Regions from separate parts of the Marinobacter adhaerens HP15 genome, predicted to be linked through region 1. Evidence: predicted binding sites of a transcription regulator. Region 1 holds the regulator's gene; each other region holds the start of a gene.
What was found. The regulator sigma-54, encoded in region 1, starts transcription at its own class of promoters, with help from an activator protein. The targets are predictions, from matches to a motif close to ANTGGCATNNANNTTGCTNT.

Region 1 (3,185 bases):
GTTGACCCTATATCCGTCAGCGACATCAAACACATTATCCGGCATCTGCGGGACAAAGGGATTGGCGTGCTGATCACCGACCATAACGTGCGCGAGACTCTCGATATCTGCGAGAACGCGTACATTGTTTCCGGCGGGCACATCATCGCCTCCGGCAATGCCGATGCGATCCTGGCCAATCAACAGGTCAAGGAAGTCTACCTCGGGGACGAATTCAGGCTGTGACAGTGAATGGCTCATTGTTTTGATGATCTGTAGCAAGTAAACTCGGCAAAGAACTTGCTAGGGTAAAGAAAACCGCGGCAAGTAACCGGCATATAAAGATTTTTTCAAGACCTATGACACAAAGCGCTGATGAGTGACGGATCCTGAACCATGGTTATGAAAGCCTCCTTACAGTTAAAGCTGGGTCAGAGCCTGACCATGACACCCCAGCTGCAACAGGCGATCCGGCTTCTCCAGCTATCTACCCTCGACCTCCAACAGGAAATCCAGCAGGCACTGGAATCCAACCCCATGCTGGAGACATCCGAGGACGACGATCAGACCGACACGTCCACCGAGAGTGACGAGCGCGAGGCCAATGCGGCCGAGTCTGCTGCCGAGACCACGCCGGAACCGTCCAGCGACTGGGACGAATCCGAGAACGGCCCGGACTGGTCGTCGGAAAACGAGATTCCGGATAACATTCCGGACGATCTGCCGGTCGACACGGCCTGGGATGACATCTACCAGTCCGCCCCTGCCCCGGCAGCCCGCAACGACGATGAAAACGATCACGATTTCGAGACCCGCAACTCGCCCACCGAGACCCTTCAGGATCACCTGGAATGGCAGCTCAACCTGACTCCCCTGAGTGAGCGGGACCAGGCCATTGCCCACGCCCTGATGGACGCCGTGGACGAGCGGGGCTATCTCACCAGCCCCCTGGAAGAAATCCACGCCGGGCTGCTGGACGAGAACGAAGAAGACCCCCTTGAACTGGATGAAGTGGAAGCCGTCCTGCATCGCCTCCAGCACTTCGATCCCCCTGGCGTGTTTGCCCGGGATTTGCAGGAATGCCTGCTGATACAGCTTAACCAGCTGCCGCCGGACACACCCTGGCTCGCCCAGGCACGCCTGGTGATCACCCACTACATCAACCTGCTGGGCAACCGGGACTACGCCCAGCTATTGCGTCGCAGCCGCCTGAAGGAAGATCAACTCAGGGAAGTCCTGGCGTTGATTACCGGCCTCAATCCGCGCCCGGGCGACGTGATTGATCGCGCCGAGCCCGACTACGTGATTCCGGATGTCATCGTTCGCAAGCACAATGGCCGCTGGCGTGTTGAGCTGAATCCGGAAATTGCACCGCGCATCCGGGTAAATGCCAGCTATGCTTCACTTATAAGGCGTGCAGACAGCAGTGCAGACAACACCTACCTCCGCGATCAGTTGCAGGAGGCCAAGTGGTTTATCAAGAGCCTGCAGAGCCGCAATGAGACCCTGCTGAAAGTAGCGACCCGTATTGTCGAGCACCAGCAGGGTTTCCTGGATTACGGCGAGGAAGCAATGAAGCCGTTGATTCTCTCGGACATTGCCCAGGCGGTGGAAATGCATGAATCAACGATTTCACGGGTAACCACTCAGAAATACATGCATACCCCCAGGGGTATTTTCGAACTGAAATATTTCTTCTCCAGCCATGTCAGCACTGATGAGGGCGGAGAATGCTCTTCCACGGCCATACGCGCGATGATCAAGAAGCTGATTGCCGCCGAAACACCCAAAAAGCCGTTGAGCGACAGTAAAATTGCAGCCATGCTAGGGGAACAGGGTATCAAGGTTGCGCGACGCACCGTTGCCAAGTACCGGGAGGCCATGCACATTCCGCCGTCCAACGAACGCAAGCGGCTGGTCTGAATACCCCGGGACGGGACTCAACACTGTATTCGCCGGCGCACAATGCGCCAGCACCCAGACCGGCTCCCGGGAGCCGGCATGATGACAACAGGAGACGCCTATGCAACTCAACATTTCAGGCCATCACGTAGAACTGACTCCCGCACTGAAGGATTACGTTTCAGAGAAGTTCGAGAAGCTCGAGCGTCACTTTGACCACATCAGTAACTGCCAGGTGACTCTGGAAGTGGAAAAGGTGCGCCAGATTGCGGAAGCCACATTGCACGTGGTAGGTGGTGAGATTCACGCAAAGGCAGAAAACGAGGATATGTACGCGGCCATTGATGCCCTTATCGACAAGCTCGACCGTCAGATCCTCAAGCACAAGGAAAAGAATGTAGAACGGATGCACGGAAACGGCTCTCGCTAACGCGCTGTTTTCATGCACTTCATCTAATCGAGCTGCGACATGAGTAACGTGTCGCAGCCTTTTTTTTAACGGAAATGCAGTCGATCCATGAGCGACACATCCCTGACCATAGACAACATTCTTGCGCCGGAGCTCACCCTCTGCAGGGTAGCTGCGTCCAGCAAGAAACGGGCCCTGGAGTTTATTGCCGAGCAAATAAACCATCAGGACAACACGCTCAGCGAGACCCAGCTCTTCAACAACCTGATTTCCCGTGAGCGCCTGGGCAGCACCGGCATTGGCCAGGGAATTGCCATTCCCCACTGCCGCCTGGAAGGACTGGACCACGTGGTGGGTGTGCTGATGACGCTTGAAGAAAGCGTGGAGTTCGATGCTATCGACAATCAGCCAGTCGATCTGATCTTTGCCCTGATTGTGCCAAAAGAGGCGACGAGCGAGCACCTTGAGCTGCTGAGCCAACTGGCGGAGAAGTTCAACGAGCGGTCATTCTGTGATCGCCTCCGGCAATGCGAGGACGCCAGCACGCTGTACCAGCGCATGACCGCCTCAGGCGGCTGATATTCACTGCAGTGGAGGTAAGGTGGTCATGAAGCTGATTATCGTCAGTGGCAGGTCCGGTTCGGGCAAGAGTACCGCACTTCATGTGCTGGAGGACCTCGGGTTTTATTGCATCGACAATCTTCCTATTGGCCTGCTCTTCCCCCTCACACGGGAAGCCGCCAGCCAGACCAGGCCTGGTCGACTGGGCAAGATGGCCGTCAGTATCGATGCGCGGAACCTTTCCGGCGAGCTGGCCAATTTCGAGGAGATCTACCGGCGCCTCCAGGAAACCGGGGTTACCGTTGAAATCATCTTCCTGGACGCCGACGAGCAG
Region 2 (3,185 bases), 950 kb from region 1:
GCAATCGAATACGGCTCCTGGCCGGTTGAGCAGGCCGCAGACCAGATACGCAAAGGCTGCATCGAGTTGCGCTCTGCGAATTCGGGAAGCAGTTTCTCCTGAAGAATCCGGAAAGGGTGATTGTCACGGAACCACAGGGTTTCATTGGTTGTCATCGCATCGATGACAGTCTCTTTCAGGCCGCCCCGCCCGGGGCGCTTAAGACGCTCGAGCAGTTCACCCAGGGTATTCAGGCTGTTCTCTTCAAGAATCCTGCGCAACCGGCTTTTGACCAGGTACTGTTTATTATCGCCCAGTAAAATCCCACAGGCGTCCTGCAGGAACGATTTGAAGGCTTCATATTCCTGTGGCGTTATTTCCGCTTTCATTGGGTCTCTGTTCTGAGTGAATCTTTGAGCGGCTCCATCAACCCTGGTCGATGATTTCCATCACCCGCTCTGCCAGCTCGTCCGGACTGAACTTTGCCATAAAGTCGTCGGCCCCGACCTTCTTTACCATGGCCTGGTTGAACACACCGCTGAGTGAGGTGTGAAGCATAACAAACATATCCGAAAGCGCCGGGTCCTCTTTCACCTTGGTGACGAGGGTGTAGCCATCCATTTCAGGCATCTCCACGTCCGAGATGATCAGAGAGAAGTGATCCTTGGCCCGGGAACCGTCCGCAGTGATTTCCTTCAGATGTTCAATAGCCTGCTTGCCGTCGTTTTTCAGCACCACTTCCATGCCAATTGCGGTGAGACACCGCTGTATCTGGCGCCGGGCCACGGACGAATCATCGACCACCAGCACGGGCAGATGCCCCGGCACCCGGTCCGCGCTCTTGCTCAGAACGGCTTCGGTTACGTCCTCCCCGAGCGGAGAAACTTCTGAAAGAATCTTCTCTACATCAATGATTTCAATAAGCTTATCATCAATTTTCGTGACAGCGGTAAGATAGACATCCTTGCCGGCCCCTTTGGGTGGAGGCAGGATTTCTTCCCAGTTCATGTTCATGATTCGCTCGACGCCGCTCACCAGGAAACCCTGCGTTTTGCGATTGTATTCAGTGATGATGACGAAGCTGGTGGAGAGCTCGTCTTGCGGGATACCCGGCAGACCGATTGCCATGCTCAGATCGATAATGGGGATAGTCTCACCCCGGCTATGGGCTACGCCTCGAACGACCGGCCGACTGTTGGGCAGGGAGAACAGCTTCGGACACTGCAGAACCTCTTTCACCTTGAACACGTTGATCCCGTAGATCTGGCGCCCTCTGAGACGGAAAAGAAGCAGCTCAAGGCGGTTCTTTCCGACCATCTGAGTGCGCTGGTTGACACTGTCCAAAACCCCTGCCATTTCGATTCTCCTGGCTTGCCGGAATTACAACGGCATATATCTTGCTGTTCACTGAATAATAGCCTGATCGACGGAAACCCGTCATATCAGGGGTGGGTCAGCCCATTTAACGGCCACTTTTACCGAATCCTTAGCCTGATTCGGGCTTTTCTGCCCTGTTGTTGACAGCATAGGACAAACTGATACGTATGCGCATCACGAATTTCGCCCTACTACTGCTAATGTCTGGCCTGAGCACGCCGCTCCTTGCTGGAACGACGGCTGAACAGATTCAGAAAGCAACCCTGGCGTTTCTGGACAGCTTTGCGTCTGAACAGGCCGAGCATGGCTACACCGTTTCCTTCGAACCCGGTTCCATCGACAGCCGCCTCGCTCTCGCCGAGTGCGAAAAGCCTTTGAGTGTAGAGTTCAGCGGTGACCCATGGAAAAGCACCAGCCCGTCGTTGCAGGTAGCCTGCGAAGGAACCCGCCCATGGCGAATGTTTGTTACCGCTTCAGTCTCTATCCATGGGCCAGCCCTGGTAGCAGCGAGGCCACTCACGCGTGGAGAGCGAATAACCGAAGGGCTGCTTGCAAAGCAGTCTGTTGAAATCAATTCATCCAGACGTGGCGTGATTACGGACTCGAAGCAGGCGATTGGCATGGAAGTGCGGCGCGCAGTGAATGCCGGATCGCTCGTTACACCAGACATGCTTTCGGCCCCGAATGCGGTCGAACGAGGCGATCATGTTATCATCACCGCCAAAACCGGTGGATTTTCAGTACGTTCCCGGGGCAAAGCCCTGGCAAGCGCCAGCGTTGGCGAACAGGTTCTGGTTGAGAATCTGCGCTCATCGCGCACGATAAGAGCCAGCGTTGTCGCGCCGGGCCACGTGGAGATTCCGATGTGAGCCGCGTGCGGCAGAGGCTTGCCGGAGCGGCAAGTGAATGCCGCAAAACCGGTCGTAAAAGCAGATGAAAAAAGTGCTAAAAAGTACTAAAGGTTTTCGCGGCGCCGCCGTTAAGAAGACATAAACTCGAGTAAGCGCCGCATTCGTGGCGCGACAGGCAAGCAGGTACAGATATGTCAGTTGACTTAAATGGAATTGGCCCCGGCCAGGTCAACACCCAGAGAACTACGGCCGACAAAAGCTCCGGCGCACAGAATACCCAGCCGGCATCCAACGAACAGGCGAAGACACAGGCCCAGGGGGCCCGTGGTGAGAACGTTAGCCTGAGCAATCAGGCCAAGAATCTGAAGCAGCTCGAACAAAAGCTGGGCGATTATCCGGAAATGGATGACGACCGCATCGAGCAGATCCGTTCCGCCCTCGAAAATGGCACGTACAAGATTGACGCCGAGAAGCTGGCCCAGAAAATGCTTGAGATGGATGAAAGCATTTTCGGGTGAGTAGACCATGGCCGCAATTGATGATTTGAAGACCCTTCTTTCCCAGGATATCAGCCAGCTTGAAACACTGGCTGACGTTCTCGGCAAGGAAAAGACCTGCCTTGCGAATTCCGACCTCCGCCAGCTGGACGCCCTGACCAGAGAGAAGAACGATCTCCTCGGTGCAGTCCGCGAACGCGCCAAACAGAAAATCCGAACGCTCGTACAAATGGGATATCGCCCCGAAAGTGGCGAGCCTTCCCGCTTTATTCGCAGCGCCGGATTCTCGGATCTCTTCGAACTCTGGCAGGAAGCGGACCAGAAGCTGCGAACCTGTCAGACGCTGAACCAGACCAACGGTCGCGTAATCAGCCACTTGCAAAAGCGTTTGTCGAGGCTCACAGATATTTTCCGCGGCGCCACCGGCCAGCAAAAGCTGTACGGTGCACAGGGTCAGCAGACCACGGTATCAAGCAGCACG
Region 3 (3,185 bases), 1.6 Mb from region 1:
CGCAGCAAGGGTGGCCTTCCCAGATGTCCTTGGTCAGCATGTGGATGAAGCCCACCTTCTCCCAAACAGCACGCTGGTTGAACGGATCCGGTGACAGGTAGCCATCCAGGTTACCGGCGCGGAGGTTGGCAACCATCTCGGGTGGCGGGACCACTCGGATCTGCACATCTTTGTCCGGGTCGATACCGTTCTCGGCCAGGTAGTAACGCAACAGGAAGTTGTGCATGGAGTACTCGAACGGCACGCCAAACTTGAAGCCTTTCCACTGTTTCGGGTCGCGCTTGTCCTTGTGGTCGACGTGCAGCACGATGGCCTGGCCATTGATGTTCTCAACGGCCGGCATGATGAACGGCTCCGGTGTGGAGCCCGCGCCCATGGTCATGGCCAGGGGCATCGGAGTAAGCATATGTGAGGCGTCGTATTCGCCGGCCAGGGACTTGTCCCGGGCCACCGCCCAACCTGCGGTCTTGGTAACGGTCACATCCAGGCCGTAACGCTCATAAAAGCCCATCGGGTGGGCCATGATGATAGGCGTGGCGCAGGTGATCGGCACAAAACCAACGTTCAGCTTGGTCTTCTCGAGCTTGCCCAGCGACTCCTTCACTGCGGCCTTGGCCTTCTCCATCGGGAACACGCTGCCCAGAACCGCCGCCGCGGTGCCCGCGCCCATCATTTTCATGAAGGCGCGCCGGCTGTGTTCGTTGTGACCAAACACCGAGCGCACCACCGCGCCCTCGATGGCGCGATCCATCATCGCTTCTGAATCCAGATGCTCGTCAGCAACTGCCTGCTGGCCGGTAGAGGGCTTTAGATCGAGGGAAATCGACGGGGTGCTGTCGCCGGGTTTGCACTCGGGGCAGCCGCAGGTCTTGGCATGAATCAGGGACTTGTCACCGTCGAACGGGTTTCCAAGGCTTTTCGTAGTCATGGCGCACTCTCCTGGGTTTGGGACCTAAGTTTTGGGTTATTTCTGCACTCTCACGGTGCAACAAAGGTGCGGCTCGGGCCCGAGGCTGAAAATGGTCGGGTCGGCTCCGCGTTCTGAGAGAGCTATCGCACGGTTTGTGCCAAGTCCGGTTATTTTTTAACTGACTGTTTTTATTTAAATAAAATTAAAACACCTGCAAACGGAACGACTACGAACTTTCGTAATACACGATTTCTCGTAGTCTTAACTGCGATTTTTCGTAGTTGGCACAGGGTTTGTTTTGTTTTCCCGGACTGACCCCAGGACATCGCCATGATTACAGAAGCCATCAATGCCCCGGAACTTACCGGAAACTGGATCGACCACCTGCCAGAGGCTGCCCTGCTGGTAGATGCAGGCAGGGACCTGATTCTGTCCGCCAACAGCGCCATGGGCCGAATGATCGGCTCCGACCGGCAATCCCTCGTCGGAACGCCATGCACCCACCTGTTCACCGACCAGCGCCCCCAACTGATTGCCTTCACCGAGGAAACCCTCTTTCGCAGCCACGGCTGGAGCCGCGACTTCTTTCTCCAGCACCGGGACGGCCATACCGTGGAACTGGAGATCTCCTCATCCAGAGTTGGCGAGGCGGAAACCCAGAATGTGCTGCTGTTACTGAGGGACAGACGGCAGCTGCGAACCCTTCGGGAACGCCACGATGCCAACCACTACCATCGGGGCGGCCTGCTTGAATGGCGGCGGGTGGAAGAGCTGTTCAAGGACATGGAGCGGGAAAACCAGCTGATTCTTCATGCTGTCGGGGAAGGCATCTACGGGGTGGATGCCGAGGGGCGCGGCACCTTCGCAAACCCCGCCGCCGAGCGCATGCTGGGATGGCGAATTGACGAGCTTATGGGTCGGGTTCTGCATCGCGTGGTGCACCACTCCCATGCCGATGGCAGCCTTTACCCACTCAAGGACTGCCCGATCTACGCCGCCTTCCGCGATGCCAGCGTGAAGCGCGTGGGCGAAGACTGGTTCTGGCGCAAGGATGGCAGCGGCTTCCCGGTGGAATACACCAGCACGCCGATTCTGGATAACGGGCATCCGGTAGGCGCAGTGGTGGTATTCCGGGACATATCGGCACGGCAGGAGGCCCAGAAGGAGCTGCAGAAAGCGCTGGAGGAAGTGGAGACCCTCAAACACCGGCTGGAAATGGAGAATGCCTATTTACAGGAGGAGCTCAGCGCCGAGTATCATTTCCACGAAATCTTTGGCCAGAGCGAGGCAATCAAAGCCATCGTGCGACGGATCGGCATGGTGGCGCCCACCGATGCCAACGTGCTGATCACCGGTGAATCCGGCACAGGCAAGGAGCTGATCGCCCGTGCCATCCACCAGTCCAGCAGCCGCAGAGACCGCCCGCTAATTCGGGTGAACTGTGCGGCCATCCCCAAGGATCTGTTCGAGAGCGAGTTCTTCGGCCACATCAAGGGCGCCTTCACCGGTGCCGTCAGCGACCGCGTGGGCCGGTTTGAACTGGCCGATGGCGGCACGCTCTTCCTGGACGAAGTGGGTGAAATCCCGCTGGAACTTCAGGGCAAACTGCTCCGGGTGCTGCAGGATCAGCAATTCGAGCGTGTGGGCGAAAACAACACCCGGGCGGTGGATGTTCGTGTGATTGCCGCCACCAACCGGGACCTGAAATCGGAAGTCCAGGAGAAAACGTTCCGGGAAGATCTCTATTTTCGCCTGAACGTGTTCCCCATCGAGTCCGTGCCTTTGCGCCGGCGCCTGGAGGATATTCCCATCCTCGCCCAGGAGTTTCTGAACCGGGCCTGCCAGAAGTTCAACAGACCGCAGCTGGCCCTGAAAGAGCGTGACGTTGAAACTCTGAAAGCCTACCACTGGCCCGGCAATGTGCGGGAGCTGGAGAACGTGATCGAGCGCCAGGTAATCACCTCAGACGGTCGGCTGGATCTGGACCTGCCGGGGCCGGAATCCGCTGCACGAACCACCCCGGCAGAAGTGGCCCCGGCGAGACATTACAGCGGTGACTTGATGACGGAACAGGAGCTGCGGGAGCTGGAGAAACAGAACCTCACCCGGGCCCTTACCATGAGCAGTGGCCGGGTCTTTGGTGACGACGGCGCGGCCGCCATGCTTGGCATCAAACCAACCACGCTGACCTCGCGCCTGAAAAAGCTGAAGATCGAACCGAGAGAATTCCAGGTCAGGCCGGAGTAATGCCCACCTGGTTCAGGGCGTAGGTCAC
Region 4 (3,185 bases), 2.1 Mb from region 1:
CGTTCCAGGTCCAGGAACCCTGCATCGGGTAGATGAAACCACACATAACAACGGCGAAGCCCAGGAAGGCCCAGAGTTTCATACGCTCAGCCACAGCACCGGAGACGATGGACATGGCGGTTGCAACGAAGACAACCTGGAAGAAGAAGTCAGAAGCGCCGCTGTATTCGCCCATGTCGCCGAAGCCGGCTTCAGTGGAGGCTGCAATAACGCCCGCAATCGCTGCGTCGTCCATCTCGGCAACAGTTGTTACACCGCTCAGGAAGATACCGCCGTCGTACATGATGTCGTAGCCGACAATCAGGTACATGGTACAGGCGACCGCAAACAGGGCCACGTTCTTGGTCAGGATTTCGGTGGTGTTCTTGGCACGCACCAGGCCGGCTTCCAGCATGGCAAAGCCAGCGGCCATCCACATGACCAGAGCACCGCAAATCAGGAAGTAAAAGGTATCCAGCGCATACTGGAGTTCAAAAATGTGATTAAGATTGCTTTCCATATGAAGCCCTCCGCACGAGGCTTTTCAGGTTATAAAATTTTTTTGCGTTGGCTGATCGAAAAATCAGAGCTGGTTCAGACCGCTTCTTCGCCGGTTTCGCCAGTCCGGATCCGGATGGCTTGAGCCAGTTCAGTCACGAAGATCTTGCCGTCACCGATTTTGCCGGTGTTGGCCGCCTTGGTGATGGACTCGATAACCTGGTCCAGAAGGTTGTCGCCGATAGCAACTTCCACCTTCACCTTGGGCAGGAAATCCACCACGTATTCCGCGCCACGATAGAGTTCTGTGTGGCCTTTTTGCCGACCGAAGCCTTTGACTTCAGTGACGGTTACGCCTTGTACGCCAATCTCGGATAGTGCCTCACGGACATCATCCAATTTGAAAGGCTTGATGATCGCTGTCACAAGTTTCATTGCTTTCTCCTTGGTAAAGCCGTCTCAACAGTGAGGGCCCGTCGGCCGGTTGTTGAGTTCGGGATGCTGCCACCTCGCACACCAATTGTGCGGATTGCGTACGAGAGCTTTAGCATCGTGTATGCCAACGCAAAAAAATATTTAAAAAACAAAAGGCTACGATATCCGCGTACCAGAATGGCGCAAACTTGTGCACCAAAATAGAGCGGGTAGCCGGCCAGTGAGCCAATTTGGAGCGGGCTCCCTGGCCCTTCGCCACTTATTATAGGGTCGACCACCTACAGTATGGCAGGGGCTGCGGTGTGATACACTCCCGCTAACCGGCAACCGGCCCTGTCTTTTAGTCGAAGCCGGATATTTCAGGAATTTGTGAGGTGACGTGTGAAAGGTCCACAGGATATTTTTTCCCAGCTGCAGGGCCAGTTCGGCCAGTTTGTTCCCGACATGGCCCGCGCTGCACGGGAAGATTTTGAAACCCAGGCCCGGGCCACCGTGATGGCTGTTCTGTCTCGCCTGGAGTTGGTAACCCGGGAGGAGTTTGACGCCCAGCAGGCAGTCCTGCTGAAGACCCGTGAAAAGGTCGACGCGCTTGAGAAGCGGGTGGCCGAGCTGGAAAATTCCCTGCAGAAACAATAAATCCCGGACGCGCCCGGCAGGATGCCGGGCAAGCAGTTCCGGTTATTACCATGGATGGTTGTCATGCTTGCTATTGTTCATTCCCGCGCCGCCATTGGCGTGTCTGCGCCTGCCGTTACCGTTGAAGTCCATCTCTCGGGTGGCTTGCCCGCGCTCTCGATCGTGGGGTTGCCGGAAACCGGTGTAAGGGAGAGCAAGGAGCGCGTCCGAAGCGCGCTTCTTAACGCCGGTTTCGAATTTCCCGCCCGAAGAATTACCATCAATCTCGCCCCCGCTGATCTGCCAAAAGAGGGTGGCCGGTTCGATCTGCCCATCGCTCTGGGCATTCTGGCGGCGTCTGGTCAGATCCCTGTCGACAGCCTTTCCGACTGCGAATTCGTTGGCGAATTGTCCCTTGATGGTGCACTGCGCCCTCTGAAAGGTGTTCTGCCGGCCGTGTTGGCCGCCCGGGAGGATGGTCGGGCCTTGCTGGTCCCCCATGCCAACTCCGAGGAAGCGGCACTGGCAAGCCAGGGTGACCTTCTGGCCGCCGGCCACCTGCTGACCGTGTGCGAATATCTGAGTGGTCGTGCCCGTCTTGTGCCGGTGCCCAGCTCTCCCCTGGACGAAGCCCCGGGCGGCAACCGTGAGGTGCCCGATCTGTCGGATGTCCGCGGCCAGCAGGTCCCGCGACGCACGCTGGAGGTGGCGGCAGCGGGTGGGCACAATCTTCTGTTTTTCGGCCCCCCGGGAACCGGCAAGAGCATGCTTGCCAGTCGCTTGCCCGGAATCCTGCCCGGGCTGGATGATGCTGCGGCTATGGAAGTGGCGAGCGTGCATTCGGTGGCGGGTTTGCCGGTTCGGGCCGGGGGCTGGCGTCAGCCGCCTTTCAGATCGCCTCATCATACCGCCTCAGCGGTTGCGCTGGTCGGTGGTGGCAGCAGCCCGAGGCCGGGGGAAATCTCCCTGGCGCACCGGGGCGTACTGTTTCTCGACGAGTTGCCAGAGTTTGAGCGCCGGGTGCTGGAAGTGCTCCGGGAGCCGATGGAAACCGGGGAGATTTCGATCAGCCGGGCGGCGCGTCAGGTCAATTTTCCCGCGCGCTTTCAGGTTGTTGGCGCGATGAACCCGTGCCCCTGCGGTTACAGCGGTCATCCTAGCATCGAGTGTCAGTGTACGCCGCAACAGGTTACCCGCTACCGGTCGAAGATCTCCGGGCCTTTGCTCGACAGGTTTGATCTGCACGTTGAGGTGCCGGTACAGGGCGGCGACGTGCTGATGCGCCAGGGTGGGGACGGCGAGGACAGTGCCACAGTCCGGGAGCGTGTTCGGGCTGCCAGAGCCCGACAGTCAGAGCGGGGTTGCCTGAACGCCGCGCTGTCCGGTCGGGAATTACAGGCTGCATGCCGACTGGACGCACAGGGTGAGCAGCTGCTTACCGGGGCCATGGAGAAGCTGGGGCTTTCGGCCCGGGCGTTGCATCGCATCCTTCGGGTGGCCCGGACGCTGGCGGATCTGCAAGGCTGCGAGGAACTGCGGCAAAGCCATCTGGTTGAAGCGCTGGGCTACCGGCAGCTGGACCGACAGCAGGGCCGTAACTCAGTGGTCTCCGCCTGAGCCGGGACACTCTGGTAAACTAGTGGCAAATCCCGTTAAAC

Region 2: the regulator sigma-54 is predicted to act here: its motif matches at 1,364-1,383, upstream of flgA (flagellar basal body P-ring formation chaperone FlgA).
Region 3: the regulator sigma-54 is predicted to act here: its motif matches at 1,191-1,210, upstream of HP15_RS05040 (sigma 54-interacting transcriptional regulator).
Region 4: the regulator sigma-54 is predicted to act here: its motif matches at 1,022-1,041, upstream of glnK (P-II family nitrogen regulator).

The regions. Positions count from the first base shown of each region.
Region 1 is NC_017506.1:2,579,529-2,582,713, forward strand. Features, by position in the region: gene lptB (LPS export ABC transporter ATP-binding protein) at 1-225, shown strand, start outside; gene HP15_RS12190 (RNA polymerase factor sigma-54) at 382-1,902, shown strand; gene hpf (ribosome hibernation promoting factor) at 2,003-2,311, shown strand; gene ptsN (PTS IIA-like nitrogen regulatory protein PtsN) at 2,399-2,869, shown strand; gene rapZ (RNase adapter RapZ) at 2,898-3,185, shown strand, end outside.
Region 2 is NC_017506.1:1,628,391-1,631,575, reverse strand. Features, by position in the region: gene HP15_RS07755 (CheR family methyltransferase) at 1-368, opposite strand, end outside; gene HP15_RS07750 (chemotaxis protein CheV) at 406-1,335, opposite strand; gene flgA (flagellar basal body P-ring formation chaperone FlgA) at 1,524-2,225, shown strand; gene flgM (flagellar biosynthesis anti-sigma factor FlgM) at 2,399-2,725, shown strand; gene HP15_RS07735 (flagella synthesis protein FlgN) at 2,733-3,185, shown strand, end outside.
Region 3 is NC_017506.1:1,022,653-1,025,837, reverse strand. Features, by position in the region: gene HP15_RS05045 (ABC transporter substrate-binding protein) at 1-928, opposite strand, end outside; gene HP15_RS05040 (sigma 54-interacting transcriptional regulator) at 1,241-3,157, shown strand; gene HP15_RS05035 (sodium-dependent transporter) at 3,144-3,185, opposite strand, start outside.
Region 4 is NC_017506.1:266,806-269,990, forward strand. Features, by position in the region: gene HP15_RS01315 (ammonium transporter) at 1-499, opposite strand, end outside; gene glnK (P-II family nitrogen regulator) at 574-912, opposite strand; gene HP15_RS01325 (accessory factor UbiK family protein) at 1,294-1,548, shown strand; gene HP15_RS01330 (YifB family Mg chelatase-like AAA ATPase) at 1,612-3,144, shown strand.